Regions from separate parts of the Pseudomonas sp. 05N431 genome, predicted to be linked through region 2. Evidence: predicted binding sites of a transcription regulator. Region 2 holds the regulator's gene; each other region holds the start of a gene.

Region 1 (4,422 bases), on a different contig from region 2:
GCAAAGTGCTGAGCAACACACAAGACAAGTAAATCGAACCGACACAGAAGCCGTACACCCTTGAGGTTGTGCGGCTTTTTCGCATCTGATGGGTATGACCGGCAACACCGCCGCGCCGTTACGCCGTCGTACTGACCAACGACCCCGACGTGCTGCTGCCGGACTCTTGCAGCGCTTGCGTCAACGCCGCCGTAGCGGTTTGCAATGAACCCGAGGTGGTGGCGATCTGCGATTCGGCAGCGGCGACTTTCGCCGCTTTGGCATCCGCGCTTTCCTGACTGGCCTGAGCGGCTTGCAGTTGTTGCATTTGCTCCTGCAATTGCTTTTGCAACTCGGCGATCTGCTTGCGCAGTTCTTTTACCGTGTCCGACTCACTGCTGCTCGAACTGCTGTCACCTGATGCAGGCGCGCCGCCGCCGGCTGTAACTTTGCCACTGTCGGCAGTCGAACTGCCCGTCGCGGTGGTGCTTTGCGTGATGTCGGTATCGGTGCTGTCGCTGATGGCCGTCTTGCTGGTGGTCGTGGACAGAGTCTGATTGATCGAGACCGATGTGAGGCTGACCATGGGTGTTTCCTTCGATGAGGTTAGGGATAACCGAATCATCGACGCGCAACACCCGCACTTGAGATCAATCGTGTACCGACACGGTTAGCGTGCCGATACACATTTCCAGTTGGCTAGGCACCGAGGCGTGCCGTCACCGCATTCAATTGCCCCGACAACCCGTGCAGGTTGTTGCTCGCCGCTTCAGTGCGCTGCACGTTGTCCAGATTGGTACTGGCGATGCTGGTGATCTCGGTCAGGTTGCGCGAAATGTCTTCGGCCACCGAGGTCTGTTCTTCAGCAGCGGTGGCGATCTGGCGGTTCATGTCGCGAATCGCCTCCACCGACGCAGTAATGCGCTCGAGCATGGCCCCGGCCTGCGTGACCTGCTCAACACTTTCCTCGCTGCGCGACTGGCCGCTTTCGATGGCCTGCGCCGCATCTATCGCACCGGTCTGCACACTCTGGATGATCTGGTTGATTTCGATGATCGACGCCGCCGTGCGCTGGGCCAGGCTGCGCACTTCATCAGCCACCACGGCAAACCCGCGCCCGGCTTCACCGGCCCGCGCGGCTTCGATGGCGGCGTTCAGTGCCAGCAAGTTGGTTTGCTCGGCGATGCCGCGAATCACTTCCAGCACCTTGCCGATGCGCCCGCTATCGGTTTCCAGTTGGCGGATGACCGTCGCAGTGTTGGCGATTTCACCGCGCATCTGGGTGATGGTGTGAATCGTGCCCTGCATGACTTTCTCGCCCTGTTGTGCCGACTGATCGGCATCATCGGCGGCCCGTGCCGCGTCGGCCGCATGACGAGCAACTTCCTGGGCGGTGGCGGACATTTCGTTCATCGCCGTGGCGACTTGATCCGTGCGGTTGAACTGTTCGCTGGTGCCATGGGCCATCAACGTCGCAATCGAGTTCAGCTCACCGCTGGCGCTGTCCAGATCCGAGGCGCTGCGCTGCAAGCGGCTGAAAGTCTCGGCAAGGAAATCGCGCAGCGTGTTGGCCGCGACCGCCAGCCTGCCCAACTCATCCTGACGATCACTCGCCACCCGCTCAGCGAAACGGCCCTGGCTCAAGTGCGCGACGTATTCGATCAGTTTGCGGATCGGTTCCACCAGATTGCGGTTGACCAGCCACAGGCTGAGCAGGCCAATCAACAGGCCCGACACCAGCATTACCAGGATGCCCAGCAGCACGGTGCGATCGGCGCTGGCGCTGATCAGCGTCGATTGCTCGCGGCCCTGCTTGCGCAATTCGTTGACCAACTCGCTCATCTGTTCACTGGTGGCGCGGTCCACGCCTTTGACCGCGTTATCACCGGCCGAAGGATCGGCACCGGCGGCCAGGTAAGCCTCCCGACCTTTCTGATAAGCAGCGCCGAGCACCCGGTGCGCATCACGCAGGCTTTCAAGGCGGGATTTAAGGGATGGGTCGATACCCGGCTGGCGGGTCAACTCGCCGAGAATGTTCTGTACATCACCCTGACGGTCCTCGAACTGCTTCCAGTATTTGTCCAGGTCAGCCGGTTGCTTGCCGCGCAACAGGACGTTTTTCCACTCCTGAACCTGAGCCTTGAATTGCAGGTTGGCTTCATCAATCAGTTGCGAGGTCCGTAACGGGCCTTCGATCAGGTTGCGATAGTTCTGCACCCCGCTGGAGAGAAAGTGAAAACAGGCCAAGGCAATCAGCAACATCGCGATCAGGCTGCCGCTCAGCAGTGCGAGGATTTGCGCTCTCAGGGATTTTTGCAAAAACATCGAGTGATACTCATGACAGGGATAAGGCTCGCACCAGTACGGCATGCGAGATGTCCGGACCTCCCTGTCGACAACATGCGGGCCGGACACCAAAGTGCCTGAGCCAACTTAGCCGTCATCGGCAGGCGCCACGGTTTCTTGACGCCGATCCGACCGCCGGTAGAAGTTCTATTACACGCGCCACCAAACTGTCACAAAACCGTCAAACCGCGTTGCCATGATGCCGCTCATGTGAGCCTGTGAAACGTACGACAGGCGCCTCCCTTCAGCGAGACTCCATGAACCACAGCATCGATCAACGCCACCGCGATTCTGACCTGTTCGGCCTGCTCTACGGTTTCAGCTTTCGCCCGGGCGAACGCGGCCGCGAGATCGATTCGGCCAAGGCGCTGCAGTTGCTGCAACAACCGGGCGCCGAGGACGAGTTCCTCTGGCTGCACCTGAACCTCGCCCACGCCGCGTGCGAGCGCTGGATGAAAGCGCACCTGGAGTTGCCGGAGGAGTTTTTCGAAGCCTTGCATGAAGGCTCGCGTTCGACGCGCATCGAGCACGTCGATTCGGCGCTGCTGGCGGTGGTCAACGACGTGGTGTTCAACCTCAGCAGCATGGTGTCGTCAGACGTCTCGACCCTTTGGGTCTGCGCCCGCAGTCGCTTGATCATCAGCGCGCGCCTGCAACCCCTGCACTCGGTGGACAAGCTGCGCTCTTCGGTCAAGGCCGGCGAATGCTTTCGTTCGCCACTGGAACTGCTCGTGCATTTGCTCCGCGACCAGGGCGAAGTGCTGACGCAGATCGTGCGCAAGACCAGCCAGAGTGTCGACCAGATCGAAGACGAGTTGCTGTCATCGCGGCTGTCCACCAACCGTGCCGAACTGGGCGCCAATCGTCGAGTGCTGGTGCGCTTGCAACGGTTGCTGGCGCTGGAGCCAGGTTCGTTGCTGCGCCTGCTCAACCGTCCGCCGCAATGGTTGCAAAAGGACGACGTCAAGGAACTGCGCAAGTCCACCGAGGAGTTCGCACTGATCATCAACGACCTCACGGCGCTGGGCGAACGGATCAAGCTGTTGCAGGAAGAGATCGCCGCCAACCTCAACGAGCAGAGTAACCGCACGCTGTTCACCCTGACCGTGGTCACCGTGCTGGCGCTGCCGATCAACATCATTGCCGGCTTCTTCGGCATGAACGTCGGCGGGATTCCCCTTGCCGGCGACCCGGAAGGGTTCTGGATTCTGGTGGCACTGGTCGCGACGTTCACGGTACTGGCCGGGCGCTGGGCGTTTCGCAAGCGGGCGGATTATTGATCCGCCCCCACCTCCCCCCCTCGTTCCCACGCTCAGCGTGGGAACGATCGGTGGAACTGCTAAAAACCCAAACACTGACCCAAAGCAGTCTCGCTGTAACATTCGGCAACGATCATGACCGACACCCCTCCCTGACACAGGATTGTCCGGCCATGGCTACGCCTTCCTTGACCGCCGCCTCCAACGCCCCCGCCAGCAGTGCCGGCCCGCAACTCGATAAAAAACCCGGCGTATTGACCGCCGTGGTGTTTTTCGCGGTGCTGGCCATGGGGCTGCTGTTCACCGCCTACAGCCTGATGCACGACATGCATGACCTCGGCACCACGGTGACCACCTGGACGCCGTTTCTGCTCCTCGGCGTGGCGCTGTTGATTGCCTTGGGTTTTGAGTTCGTCAACGGTTTCCACGACACCGCCAACGCCGTGGCAACGGTGATCTACACCCACTCCCTACCGCCGCATTTCGCGGTGGTCTGGTCAGGGTGCTTCAACTTCCTCGGGGTGTTGCTGTCCAGCGGCGCCGTAGCGTTCGGCATCATCGCCTTGCTACCCGTGGAGCTGATTCTGCAAGTCGGTTCATCCGCCGGTTTCTCGATGATCTTCGCCCTGCTGATCGCAGCAATCCTGTGGAACCTCGGCACGTGGTGGTTGGGCTTGCCGGCCTCGTCATCCCACACCTTGATCGGCTCGATCATCGGTGTCGGCGTCGCCAATGCGTTGATGCACGGCCGCGACGGCACCAGCGGCGTCGACTGGGCACAGGCCACCAAGGTCGGTTACGCGTTGCTGCTGTCGCCACTGATCGGCTTCGTATTTGC
Region 2 (4,422 bases):
ACTGGCCTTTGCCGTGCAATTGGTCGAGCAACGACTCGAACTCGGCATCGGTGATTTCATCGCTGCCGGCAGCTGCTTCAGGTGCCGGGGCAACGGATGCTTCGGCCTCAGCCTTGACCGCGTTCAGCGAGTCCAGCAGCAGTTCGAATTCATTGTCGGTGATGTCGCCCGATTCGCTTTCAGCGGCAGGTGCTTGAACCACTTCAGCAACCGGCTGTGCTTCGTCGGCTGTTTGCGGCTCGGCCAGACGGGCCAGCGCCGCCAGCAGTTCCGGTGTAGCCGCAGTGATCGGTGCTCGTTCGCGGACTTCGCTAAACATGCTGTTCACCGCGTCCAGCGCTTCGAGAACCACGTCCATCAGTTCCGAGTCGACGCGACGCTCACCCTTGCGCAAGATGTCGAACACGTTCTCGGCGATGTGACAGCACTCCACCAGCTCGTTGAGCTGGAGGAAGCCGGCGCCCCCTTTTACAGTGTGAAAACCGCGAAAAATTGCATTGAGCAAGTCCGCATCATCTGGTCGGCTTTCCAGCTCGACCAGCTGTTCGGACAGTTGCTCTAGAATCTCGCCGGCCTCAACCAGGAAATCCTGAAGGATCTCTTCATCGGCGCCGAAGCTCATTAAGGGGGTGCTCCTGAGGTCTAAAAACCTAAAAAACCTAAAATGCTAAAACTCTAAAATCCTAGGCTGGATAACAAATCGTCCACATCGTCCTGACCGGACACAACGTCTTCTCTTTTATCGGCATGAATCTGCGGACCTTCACCCTGAGAGAGATGTTTTTGCGGATCTTTTTCAGCCAGCATCGCTTCATGGTCATGTTCGATACCCGCAAAGCGGTCTACCTGACTGGCCATGAGTACGAGCTTGAGCAGGTTGCTTTCGACTTCGGTGACCAATTGAGTCACGCGCTTGATCACCTGACCGGTCAGGTCCTGGTAATCCTGAGCCAGCAGAATATCGTTGAGGTTGCCCGAGACGACCTGGCTTTCCTCGACGCTACGCGTCAGGAAACCGTCGACACGCCGGGCCAGTTCGCGGAACTCTTCGGCACCGACTTCGCGGCGCATGAAACGCCCCCAGTCCGCGCTCAAGGCCTGGGCGTCAGTGCTCAGGCCATTGACCAGCGGAGTGCTGTTCTCGACCAGATCCATGGTCCGGTTCGCGGCCGCTTCGGTCAGCTTGACCACATAGGACAGGCGCTCGGTGGCATCCGTGATCTGAGAGACTTCCTCGGCTTGCGGCATGTGCGGGTCAATCTGAAAATTGACGATCGCGCTGTGCAGCTCGCGAGTGAGCTTGCCCACCTCCTGGTACAGGCCGCGGTCACGGGTCTGATTGAGCTCATGGATCAGTTGCACAGCGTCACCGAACCTGCCCTTTTCAAGGCTTTCGACCAGTTCGTGAGCGTGTTTTTTCAGGGTCGATTCGAAATCGCCCTGTGAAGATTCTCTTTGCTCCATAGCTCCCCCGTGGCGCAGTGGCTCAGCACATCAACCGATGCGTTCGAATATTTTTTCGATCTTCTCTTTCAACGCCTGGGCCGTGAAGGGTTTGACCACATAGCCGTTTACACCGGCTTGAGCGGCTTCGATGATCTGCTCGCGCTTGGCTTCGGCAGTGACCATCAGCACCGGCAGGTGCTTGAGCTTTTCATCGGCGCGCACGTGGCGCAGCAAATCGATACCGGTCATGCCAGGCATGTTCCAGTCCGTTACCAGAAAGTCGATGCTCCCGCTGTTGAGGACGGGAATGGCGGTAGTACCGTCGTCCGCCTCGACCGTGTTGGTGAACCCAAGGTCACGCAACAGGTTTTTTATGATCCGCCGCATCGTTGAGAAGTCATCAACGATGAGGATTTTCATGTTCTTGTCCAATTCGACCTCCAAGCAGTCTTAAACGCGTTCAGCACCTGAACACGCCATTCAATCAATCAGGCAGAGCACTCAACGACTGTCTGGAGCACAACGGATTGAGACCTGCAGAGCTTTACGCCTTGCCTGTTTCGTTCGCAGTGTCCCCACACTGCTGTCAGCGCGCTCGCCACTCCCCCAAACGCCCCCGCAAACGGGCCGCGCACTGGCTGTGTAACTGGCTGACCCGCGATTCACTGACTCCCAGGACCTCACCGATTTCCTTGAGATTCAGCTCTTCGTCGTAGTACAGCGCCAACACCAGTCGCTCACGCTCCGGCAAATTGGCAATCGCATCCGCCAGTGCAGCCTGGAAGCGTTCATCTTCCAGGTCGCGCGACGGTTCGAGATGAGCACTCGCGCCATCCTCGTGCAGCCCTTCATGCTCGCCGTCCTGCAACAGATCGTCGAAGCTGAACAGGCGACTGCCCAAGGTGTCGTTCAAAATCCCGTAATAATCGTCGAGACTCAATTGGAGTTCGGCCGCAACCTCGTGATCTTTAGCGTCACGCCCGGTTTTAGCTTCAATTGAGCGAATCGCGTCACTCACCATCCGGGTATTGCGGTGTACCGAGCGTGGCGCCCAGTCACCTTTGCGGACTTCATCGAGCATCGCGCCACGGATACGGATCCCTGCGTATGTCTCGAAACTCGCACCTTTGCTCGCGTCGTATTTGGTCGACACTTCAAGCAAACCGATCATGCCTGCCTGGATCAGGTCCTCGACCTGAACACTGGCCGGCAAGCGCGCCAACAGGTGATAGGCAATTCGTTTTACCAGTGGCGCGTAACGCTCGATCAGTTCGTACTGCGCGTCACGCGCCGACTTCTTGTACAGGTTGTAACCGCTGGCTGTCATAGAACCGGACCCGCAGTTTGCTGCACCAGACGCTCGACGAAAAATTCCAGGTGCCCACGCGGGTTGGCAGGCAACGGCCAGGTATCGACTTTCTGCGCGATGGCCTTGAACGCCAGTGCACATTTGGAGCGAGGAAACGCTTCATACACGGCGCGCTGCTTCTGCACGGCCTTGCGCACGCATTCGTCGTAAGGCACCGCACCGACGTATTGTAAGGCGACGTCGAGGAAGCGATCCGTGACCTTGGTCAACTTGGCGAACAGATTTCGCCCTTCCTGCGGGCTTTGCGCCATGTTGGCCAGCACTCGGAAGCGGTTCATGCCGTAATCGCGGTTGAGCAATTTGATCAGCGCGTAGGCGTCAGTGATCGAGGTCGGCTCGTCACACACCACCAGCAATACTTCCTGGGCGGCACGAACAAAACTGACGACCGACTCACCAATGCCCGCCGCCGTGTCGATCACCAATACGTCGAGGTTATCGCCAATGTCGCTGAATGCCTGAATCAGGCCAGCATGCTGGGCCGGGCTCAGATGAACCATGCTCTGGGTACCGGACGCTGCTGGAACAATGCGAATTCCGCCCGGCCCCTGAAGTAATACATCGCGCAGTTCACAGCGGCCTTCGATGACGTCGGCCAGCGTACGCTTGGGCGTGAGCCCCAGCAGGACGTCGACGTTCGCCAGCCCCAGGTCGGCATCCAGCAGCATGACGCGCCGGCCGAGCTCAGCAAGAGCCAGGGACAAGTTCACTGACACATTAGTCTTCCCGACGCCACCTTTGCCGCCGGTCACTGCGATCACCTGTACGGGATGCATGCTGCCCATGTTCGTTCTTTACCTTGTCTTGCTTAGACGCGGACTACATGACTGGCTGCGCGCTCACTTGTGAACAATGCATGGCAGGCCATCGATGTAGATACAAATCTATTCATTATTACCTCAGCCGACACGCTTGGCCGGGCTGTGGTAGAGGTCAGCGAACATATCAGCCATGGCTTCTTCGCTGGGTTCTTCCTGCATCTGCACGCTTACGGCGCGACTGACCAACTGATGCCGGCGCGGTAAATGTAGATCATCCGGGATCCGTGGCCCGTCGGTCAGATAAGCGACAGGTAATTCGTGGCTGATTGCCAGGCTCAACACCTCGCCCAGACTCGCTGTTTCATCCAGTTTAGTCAGAATGCAGCCTGCCAGCCCGCACCGCTTGTAACTGTGATAAGCGGCAGTCAGCACCTGTTTCTGGCTGGTAGTGGCCAGCACCAGATAATTCTTCGACTTGATCCCGCGACCGGCCAGGCTTTCCAGCTGCATGCGCAACGCCGGATCACTGGCCTGCAGACCTGCGGTATCGATCAACACCACACGCTTGCGCAACAGTGGATCAAGGGCTTGCGCCAGGGACTGGCCCGGATCGACGTGAGTCACCGAGACATTGAGGATACGCCCCAGGGTCTTGAGCTGTTCCTGAGCACCAATGCGGAAGCTGTCCATACTCACCAGCGCGATGTTCTGCGCACCGTACTTGAGCACGTAACGTGCGGCCAGCTTGGCCAGCGTCGTGGTTTTGCCCATGCCGGCAGGGCCGACCATGGCGATCACGCCACCCTCTTCCAGTGGTTCGATCTCGGGAGTCACGATCATCCGCGC
Region 3 (4,422 bases), on a different contig from region 2:
TCAGCACGGTGCTCGGCGCGGGCCTGATCGTCGGTTCGTTCTATGGTCTGGCGCCGTTGTATGCATCCCAGCAAGGGCTTTCCACTGAGCAGGTCGGTCTGTTCATGGGGAGCTGCATCTTTGCCGGGTTGCTGGTGCAGTGGCCGTTGGGCTGGTTGTCGGATCGTTATGATCGGGCTGTACTGATTCGCAGTTTTGCCTTTTGCCTGGCGTTGGCGGCGTTGCCGTTGGCGATCATGCCGCAGGTGCCGCTTGAGGTGCTGTTTATCGCTGGCTTCGCCTGCTCGCTGGTGCAGTTCTGTCTGTACCCATTGGCGGTGGCGTTTTCCAATGACCACGTCGAGGGTGATCGGCGGGTATCGCTGACCGCCATGTTGCTGGTGACTTACGGTGTGGGGGCGAGCATCGGGCCGCTGGTGGCGGGTGTGCTGATGAAGTTGTTCGGCAGTCAGATGCTGTATGCGTTCTTCAGTTTCTTCGCATTGGTGCTGGTATGGCGCATCCGGCCAAAAGCGGTGACCAATCTGCATCAGGTTGATGACGCGCCGCTGCATCACGTGGCCATGCCAGACAGCATGTCGAGTTCGCCATTGGTGGCGGCTCTCGATCCGCGGGTCGATGAGCAGGTCGTGCATGACCAGATGCAGAATGGCGCGAGTCCTGTTCCGGACTCCGAGCAGGGCATAAAGGCCGATGGCGAGGACGCCGACGACGCTGACGAAAAACCGGATGATCCGGGGGCGGAGCATCCGAAAAGCTTTACCGAGGCCAGGCCTTAGGGGCAAAAAAAACGGGCAGTCACCGAAAGGGACTGCCCGTTTTTTCAAGCGTGTGGATCAGATGTCGTCTTTGTCGAAGCGACGCGCTTCGCGTTGCAACTGATAGACGAAGCGCTCGACCTGACGCTGCACCAGCCCGCTCATGTTGTGGAAGCGTACGCCGGCGAAGGTGGTGTCGATTTTCTCTTCGTGATGCAGATAACGCAGCTCGACCGGTGCGGTCATGCTGCCGAAGGGCAGGGCGGCGATGAAGCGTTCATAGACCTGGCCCAATTGAAGTCCGCTGGTGATGTCGCCATCAAAGCGCAGCTTGCAACCCGTCGCCGAGATGTCCAGCAGTTTACCGCTGACAGGCGTCTTGAGCTTTTCGCCACCGAGTTCGATGTTCACCAGTTGTGCCAGTTTCAAGGCTGCGCGAAACGCATTGCGACGTTGGTGATAAACCACTTCGTCGGGCAGCGTGCCACGGTAGCAGCGGTCGCCGTTGGACTCGTCGATGGTCAGTGTACCGTTGCTTTCCCAGGCAATGCGTACGCCATCATGAAAGCCTTCAACCCGAAAAGCTTCGCCGGCAAGCAGGTAGCGTTCACCATCGCGGGGGATCATTTCGTCCAGGGCGATCATATTGCTGTCGCGATCGATATCGATCAGGTAGCTCTGAAAGCGCTGGCTGCGTTCATGGAACGTGATGATCAGGGGATCATGGCTCTCTTGCAGCATCCGCAGGTTGCCGGTGATTTCCAGCGGGGTGCTGAGCACCTTGGGTGGCTGCGGAGCATCGTCCGCGCTTGAGGCGTTGAACACGGTTTATCAATCTCCAGACAGAATACGATCGCACGCAAGAGCTAGCATTCTGCCAGCATGTTTCGTGCCTTGATAGAGCACGCTTATTTATGAGTTCAAGCCTGACTGAGCGCGCGGGGCTTCACAAGCATGGAGGTTGACCCGCGGGCGTCATAAAGTGCTGGAGGTTCGCCACCATTAAGGATTTTCAGCTGATTGGCGGTGGTGGCTTGTTGCACCTGGATCGAGCGGCCATTGAGCTCGTTGGCGGTTTGGCAATCTGCAAGCAGTCGGGTCAGGGCGTCGCTTTGGGTCAGCAACTGATCGCCGATACTTGAGTGGGCGGCGAACTGCTCCAGGCCTGCGCGGTTGGCAGGAAGGTTCAGGCTCGCGAGAATTTCGCTGCGTTTGCGGCCATGCTGTTCCAGCAAAATGATCAGAGCCTGTTTCTGCGCCAGAATCTCTTCGAGCAGCGGCATGTCACGGCCGTGCAGGGCGAGGGATTCGGTCTTCAGCAGCTCCAGCAACTGTTGAGCTGGAGCAAAGTCGTCGGTGATCAGTTGCAGTAAATTAGTGTCGTGCATGGCTGGCCTTGGGTTTTAAGCGTCCAAAAGCCTGGCGCAGGCCTTTGGCTAGCGCTGGGCTTCGAAGTTGAGCAGTTTGCTGGCTACACGGTTGCTGTCGACCTTATAGCTGCCATCGGCGATCGCTGCTTTCAACTCGGCCACGCGGGCGTTGTCGACGGCAGGCTGATCGTGCAGCTTGTCAGTGATCTTCTGCAACTGTTGAGCCTCATTGCTGAGGTGTACCGATTCCCCGCTTTGGGTGGCACCGACCTGTTCGGTCGAGGTGCTCAGCGGCGCGGATTTGCCGGCATCGCCGGTGTCCTTGCTGACGCTGGTCCGCGTGCTGCTTGCAAGCGTGGGGGAGCTGTTTAAACGGCTGAAATCGATGACCATGATAAAAAACCTCTGGGAATTTGGACGCTTGCCATGTTTTCGGCCATGCCCGGGAAAACTTTAGGCTCAATCGTCGATGAGCCCGGGCGCGTCGGTATTTGCCCTGCGTGAGGCACAGTTTAGGGAACAGGACGGTTGTGCGCCAGTTATCTACATGGAGACTTCCACCTGCCCCGGGGCCATGACTTGCGCCTTGATGACCCGTTGGGAGTTGAGGTTTTTGACTCTGATCTGCTCGTTCAGGCCGCCATTGGACAGTGCTTCGCCGGGCATTCGCACACTCAATGTGCCGCTGCGGGCGGTGATGACCACCTGATCACCCTTGCGCACGACTTCTGCCTGCTCCAGATGGACGAGGGTAATCACCTGATCGCTGACCATTGGTCGGACAAGTTTTTGTCCGATGGCTTGATCGACGTTTGTCAGATATCCCTGATTGATCAGGCTGATATCGCGCTCACGCAACATGACATCTGAAGGGTCGATGATTCCGGCTCGCTTGAGGGGGCGGGTGGTGGTGACGACCTGGCGAAACAGGCGGACTTGAGCGGGTACGAAGACGGTCCAGGGGGAGGCGCCTTCGCAACGGACTTTCACCGTGACCCGGCCCAAAGGTATGGCCGGGCTCTCCAGTGTCGCTGTCAATTCCTTGTCGCACGCCGGCATGTGCATGCGCGGGTCGAGCTTGTTGACTTCGATTTCGTAGCGCCCTGCGGTTTGACTGGTGGCCAGATAGTCTTCTACGGTGAATTCAAGAAAGCCCTGAGTGACGCCGATAAGTAGATCAGGCAAGGTAACCGGGTCAGCAAAGGCAGGGCTGCCAACGTTCAACAGGCATACGGCTGACAGGGCGCCGAGGAATTTGCGGCACATTGCTGTCAGGCGTCGGGAAAATGTCGTTTTTGTGTTCATGGCAGTTAAAAAGCAAGCGCCGTGCCGTTTAGTGATGAATGTGCGTCGCAACACACTTAGCGTTGGTGTAGGAGTCTGGGCATGGCTGGTGTAATGGATTCGGTTAACCAGCGCACGCAACTGGTAGGGCAGAATCGCCTGGAGCTGTTGTTGTTCCGTCTCGACGGCCAGCAGCTTTACGGGATCAACGTGTTCAAGGTTCGGGAGGTGCTGCAATGCCCCAAACTGACCCTGATGCCCAAGTCCAGTCCCGTCGTGTGCGGTGTGGCGAATATTCGGGGGGCAACCATTCCGATTCTGGATCTGGCAATGGCGACCGGCTCAGGCGGGTTGCAGGATCAAAGCAATCCCTTCGTGATCATCACGGAGTACAACACCAAGACTCAGGGTTTTTTGGTGAGATCGGTCGAGCGGATCGTCAACATGAACTGGGAAGAAATCCATCCGCCGCCCAAGGGCACGGGTCGCGATCATTACCTGACCGCTGTGACTCGCGTCGACAATCAGTTAGTCGAAATCATCGACGTGGAAAAGGTCCTGGCGGAAGTTGCGCCGACGTCGGATGCGATTTCGGTTGGCGTGATCGATGCCGATACCCAACACAAGGCAATCTCTTTGCGAGTGCTCACGGTCGATGACTCGTCGGTGGCGCGCAAGCAGATCACGCGTTGCCTGCAGACGGTGGGGGTTGAAGTCGTTTCGTTGAACGACGGCCGGCAAGCGCTGGATTACCTGCGCAAACTGGTCGATGAGGGCAAGAAGCCGGAAGAAGAGTTTCTGATGATGATTTCCGACATCGAAATGCCCGAAATGGATGGCTACACCCTTACGAGCGAGATCCGTAGTGACCCTCGCATGCAAAAGCTCCATATCATCCTGCATACTTCGTTGTCAGGTGTATTCAATCAGGCGATGGTGAAGAAAGTCGGTGCCGATGACTTCCTTGCCAAATTCCGTCCTGATGACCTGGCATCCCGGGTAGTCGACCG
Region 4 (4,422 bases), on a different contig from region 2:
GTAAAAGTCATCGACGATGCTGCTCGAGCGGAAAAAAACAGAATTACCGCCCTCAACGACCCTGTTGAAGAAGACAATCAACCCCACTCGATCAAAGGAGGTAAACCCGACTATCTGCTTCAGAACGCGCCCGCTCCACCCGCCCATATAACCTTCATCGCGAACCTGTCGACCCAACACCCAGTGTCTTTACCTGTGTCGATACATGGCATGCGGATCGTTGATGCACGATGGACTCGTAAAAAGAAAGATGTCGACAGTTTGATGAGCGCTCTCTATTCAAGGAAACACCACCACCGCGAAGTGATCGTCTTTCTGACAAATGGCGAGTCGGAACATTTGATTAACGAAAGAGCACTCAAAAAATCAGATGCAAAAGCCCTGGAGCCCAACGACTCTTTTTACCTGATTTATAACTTGAGCACCTTGGCGGTGACCGTCGTCAGCCAGCACTGACACCTACCCAGTACCGTCGCCGGGTAAATAGTCTCTGACAGAAACAGCAAAGAAAGGGGGATACAGACAATCCAGGAAGTTGAAGCGCAAGGCCTGGTGACACCGATTCAGGAGATAAACAGCCACACACGAATTCTTCGATCACATTGTGGCCCCGTTACAAACGGGGCCACAATCGTTGATCAAGCCAACAGCATCAGAACAGCTTGCGGCCTTTGTTTGCGGCAATCCGCATACGCAGAGCGTTCAGCTTGATGAAGCCGGCTGCATCAGCCTGGTTGTAGGCGCCGCCATCTTCTTCGAAGGTAGCAATGTTGGCGTCAAACAACGACTCGTCAGACTTGCGACCGGTAACGATCACGTTGCCTTTGTACAGCTTCAGGCGAACCACACCGTTCACATGCGCCTGGGAAGCATCGATCATCTGTTGCAGCATCAGACGCTCAGGGCTCCACCAGTAACCGGTGTAGATCAGGCTGGCGTATTTAGGCATCAGCTCGTCTTTGAGGTGAGCCACTTCGCGGTCCAGAGTGATCGACTCGATCGCCCGGTGAGCACGCAGCATGATGGTGCCGCCAGGGGTTTCGTAGCAGCCACGGGACTTCATGCCGACGTAACGGTTCTCGACGATGTCCAGACGGCCGATACCGTGTTCGCCACCGATACGGTTCAGGGTCGCCAGCACGGTAGCCGGAGTCATTTCGACGCCGTCCAGTGCAACGATGTCGCCATTGCGGTAAGTCAGTTCCAGGTACTGCGGCTTGTCAGGGGCGTTCTCCGGGGAGACGGTCCAGCGCCACATGTCTTCTTCGTGCTCGGTCCAGGTGTCTTCCAGCACGCCGCCTTCATAGGAGATGTGCAGCAGGTTGGCATCCATCGAGTACGGGGATTTTTTCTTGCCATGACGTTCGATCGGGATCGCGTGCTTCGCCGCATAATCCATCAGCTTCTCGCGGGACAGCAGGTCCCACTCGCGCCAAGGGGCAATTACTTTCACGCCAGGCTTGAGTGCATAGGCACCCAGTTCAAAACGAACCTGGTCGTTGCCCTTGCCGGTCGCACCATGGGAAATGGCGTCAGCGCCGGTTTCGTTGGCGATTTCGATCAGGCGTTTGGCGATCAACGGACGAGCGATGGAAGTACCCAGCAGGTACTCGCCTTCGTAAACGGTGTTGGCGCGGAACATCGGGAAAACGAAATCACGCACGAATTCTTCGCGCAGATCGTCGATGTAGATTTCTTTTACGCCCATGGCTTGTGCCTTGGCGCGGGCCGGCTCGACCTCTTCACCCTGACCCAGGTCAGCGGTAAAGGTCACCACTTCACAGTTATAAGTATCCTGCAGCCACTTGAGGATCACCGAAGTGTCCAGGCCGCCGGAATACGCCAGAACGACCTTGTTTACGTCCGCCATGCCATCACTCCACGGGGTTCTACGGAAAGCCAAGAAGTCTACCGCTGCGAGAGGATAAATTACAGAGGCGCGACAGCTTATGATGATGAAGCGACAGATTATGTCGAGCGGGCGACGATTTCAGCCGGTTCAGGAGGTCGTCGCGGCACTGCTTGCCGAACTGACTTGCGGTGCCGGTTTATCGGTGGGTGCAACGCGCTCAAGATGAACGTTGACCCGGCGATTCTTTGCCCGATTGGCGGTGTTGGTGTTGGGGGCCAACGGATAACGTTCGCCGTGAAAGCGCATCGTGATTTGCGACTCCTGAATGCCATTGGCCTTGAAGAAGTCCATCACCGCCAACGCCCTGCGCCGGGACAGGTCACGGTTGGTCAGGCGATTGCCGCTGTTATCGGAATGGCCGTCGAGTTCGATGTGATTGACCGTCGGGTCGGCCTTCATGAACGTCAGCATGACCTGCAGCTTGGCCTTGGCCTGCGCATCCAGATCGATACCACCTCCCGGAAAACCAACCTCAGCCTGCTTCACCTGCTCGTAATTCATCGGCAGCAACTTGGCGACACACGCCTGATAATCGGCGTAGGCCTTGCTGAAACTGACCGGCAATAAACGGACCTCCGACACTCCGCCATCGCGCGAATAATGACGAATCAGCGGACTGCGACCGTCCATCAAACCACCGATAAGGCGTCCGGCCTGGAGTTGCGAGCTGTTGAACAGCACATCACCACTGCCGACCTTGACCGACCCCAGATTGATATCGCCGCGCCCCGGCTGCCAAGGCGCAGCGGCTGCGAGCAACGTCGCCGAGCCGCCGGTGATCATCGGGTTGTAAGCCTTCAGACGAAAGGTTGCCTGCTCACCTGCACGCCGCACGAACTCGCCCGAGCCGAAATCGGTTATCGGTTGGCTCAGGCGACATTCGAACTTGTCGCCTTCGACCGTCCACTCGATGCTCTCCAGACGCGTCTGGAAAGTGAGCGCCATGGCAGGAAGGCTGGCAAACACGCTGAGCAAGGCTAAATAACGCTGGCGCACGGGAGGCTCCACTGGCTTCTACAACAAAAAGACCGATACACATAATTACGGCATACCTTTGTCATATCGGAAGCTTGCTGCAAAACTTGATAGCGAGTGCCTGGAAGAGTCTTTTCCGGTAGCATTCCCTTGAGTTTGACCCGCCTGGAATCCCCAATGTCCGACCGCCTGACCCTGCTGCGTCCCGACGACTGGCATATTCATCTTCGCGATGGTGCTGTGTTGCCCAATACTGTCGCGGATGTCGCGCGCACCTTTGGTCGCGCCATCATCATGCCTAACCTGGTACCACCGGTGCGTAACGCCGCTGAAGCCGACGCCTATCGCCAGCGCATTCTCGCTGCGCGCCCGGCCGGCAGCCGTTTCGAACCGTTGATGGTGCTCTACCTGACCGACCGGACTACACCCGATGAAATTCGCGAGGCCAAGGCCAGCGGTTTCGTTCACGCCGCCAAGTTGTATCCGGCTGGCGCGACCACCAACTCGGATTCCGGTGTTACCAGCATCGACAAGATCTTCCCTTCGATCGAGGCCATGGCCGAAGTCGGGATGCCCTTGCTGATTCACGGTGAAATCACCCGCGGCGATGTCGATGTCTTCGACCGCGAAAAAATCTTCATCGACGAGCACATGCGCAGGGTCGTGGAGCGTTTCCCAACGCTCAAAGTGGTGTTCGAACACATCACCACCCGCGATGCCGTGCAGTTCGTCAACGAGGCTTCGGCCAACGTTGGCGCAACCATCACCGCTCACCACCTGCTGTATAACCGCAACCACATGCTGGTGGGCGGGATTCGTCCGCACTTCTATTGCCTGCCGATTCTCAAGCGCAACACCCATCAGGTCGCCCTGCTTGACGCCGCCACCAGCGGCAGCGAGAAGTTCTTCCTGGGCACAGACTCGGCCCCGCACGCCCAACACGCCAAAGAAGCCGCGTGTGGCTGTGCCGGTTGCTACACCGCTTATGCCGCGATCGAGATGTACGCCGAAGCCTTTGAACAGCGTAATGCGCTGGACAAGCTCGAAGCCTTCGCCAGCCTCAACGGCCCGCGTTTCTACGGCCTGCCGGCGAACACCGACCGCATTACCCTGGTCCGCGAAGAATGGACCGCCCCAACCAGCCTGCCGTTCGGCGAGCTGACTGTCATCCCGCTGCGCGCCGGTGAAAAACTGCGCTGGCGCCTGCTGGAGGAACACGCGTGAGTGAAGACCATTTCGACGACGAACAGGAAAGTTCAGGCGGAGGTGGTTCACGTCACCCGATGGCAGCCAGGTTCCGTGGATATTTGCCGGTTGTCGTCGACGTTGAAACCGGTGGTTTCAACTGTGCCACTGACGCCTTGCTGGAAATTGCCGCCACGACCATCAGCATGGACGAAAAAGGTTTTGTGTACCCCGATCACACCTATTTCTTCCGTGTAGAGCCGTTCGAAGGCGCCAACATCGAAGCTGCAGCGCTGGAGTTCACCGGGATCAAGCTGGATCACCCACTGCGCATGGCCGTGAGTGAAGAA

Evidence for each region. Region 2 encodes FliA, which starts transcription of late flagellar genes. Its sites were predicted from a motif close to CTAAAGTTTNNNNNNNNNNNGCCGNTAA; they were not measured.
Region 1: a site for FliA is predicted at 2,420-2,447, ahead of AC1DIG_RS06880 (methyl-accepting chemotaxis protein). Genes of this name have one in related genera too.
Region 3: a site for FliA is predicted at 2,558-2,585, ahead of flgM (flagellar biosynthesis anti-sigma factor FlgM). Genes of this name have one in related genera too.
Region 4: a site for FliA is predicted at 2,972-2,999, ahead of AC1DIG_RS05890 (flagellar protein MotY). Genes of this name have one in related genera too.

Annotation. Positions count from the first base shown of each region.
Region 1 covers NZ_JBFTMN010000003.1:309,654-314,075, reverse strand. Annotated here, with positions in the region: gene AC1DIG_RS06890 (PepSY domain-containing protein) at 1-32, shown strand, start outside; gene AC1DIG_RS06885 (hypothetical protein) at 119-565, opposite strand; gene AC1DIG_RS06880 (methyl-accepting chemotaxis protein) at 679-2,304, opposite strand; gene AC1DIG_RS06875 (transporter) at 2,583-3,605, shown strand; gene AC1DIG_RS06870 (inorganic phosphate transporter) at 3,758-4,422, shown strand, end outside.
Region 2 covers NZ_JBFTMN010000009.1:415,534-419,955, forward strand. Annotated here, with positions in the region: gene AC1DIG_RS18460 (chemotaxis protein CheA) at 1-622, opposite strand, end outside; gene AC1DIG_RS18465 (protein phosphatase CheZ) at 676-1,464, opposite strand; gene AC1DIG_RS18470 (chemotaxis response regulator CheY) at 1,495-1,866, opposite strand; gene fliA (RNA polymerase sigma factor FliA) at 2,033-2,773, opposite strand; gene fleN (flagellar synthesis regulator FleN) at 2,770-3,600, opposite strand; gene flhF (flagellar biosynthesis protein FlhF) at 3,715-4,422, opposite strand, start outside.
Region 3 covers NZ_JBFTMN010000003.1:369,384-373,805, forward strand. Annotated here, with positions in the region: gene AC1DIG_RS07160 (MFS transporter) at 1-779, shown strand, start outside; gene AC1DIG_RS07165 (flagellar brake protein) at 837-1,583, opposite strand; gene AC1DIG_RS07170 (flagella synthesis protein FlgN) at 1,679-2,146, opposite strand; gene flgM (flagellar biosynthesis anti-sigma factor FlgM) at 2,195-2,521, opposite strand; gene flgA (flagellar basal body P-ring formation chaperone FlgA) at 2,672-3,433, opposite strand; gene AC1DIG_RS07185 (chemotaxis protein CheV) at 3,515-4,422, shown strand, end outside.
Region 4 covers NZ_JBFTMN010000003.1:94,843-99,264, reverse strand. Annotated here, with positions in the region: gene AC1DIG_RS05900 (hypothetical protein) at 1-456, shown strand, start outside; gene AC1DIG_RS05895 (argininosuccinate synthase) at 653-1,870, opposite strand; gene AC1DIG_RS05890 (flagellar protein MotY) at 2,000-2,908, opposite strand; gene pyrC (dihydroorotase) at 3,065-4,111, shown strand; gene rnt (ribonuclease T) at 4,108-4,422, shown strand, end outside.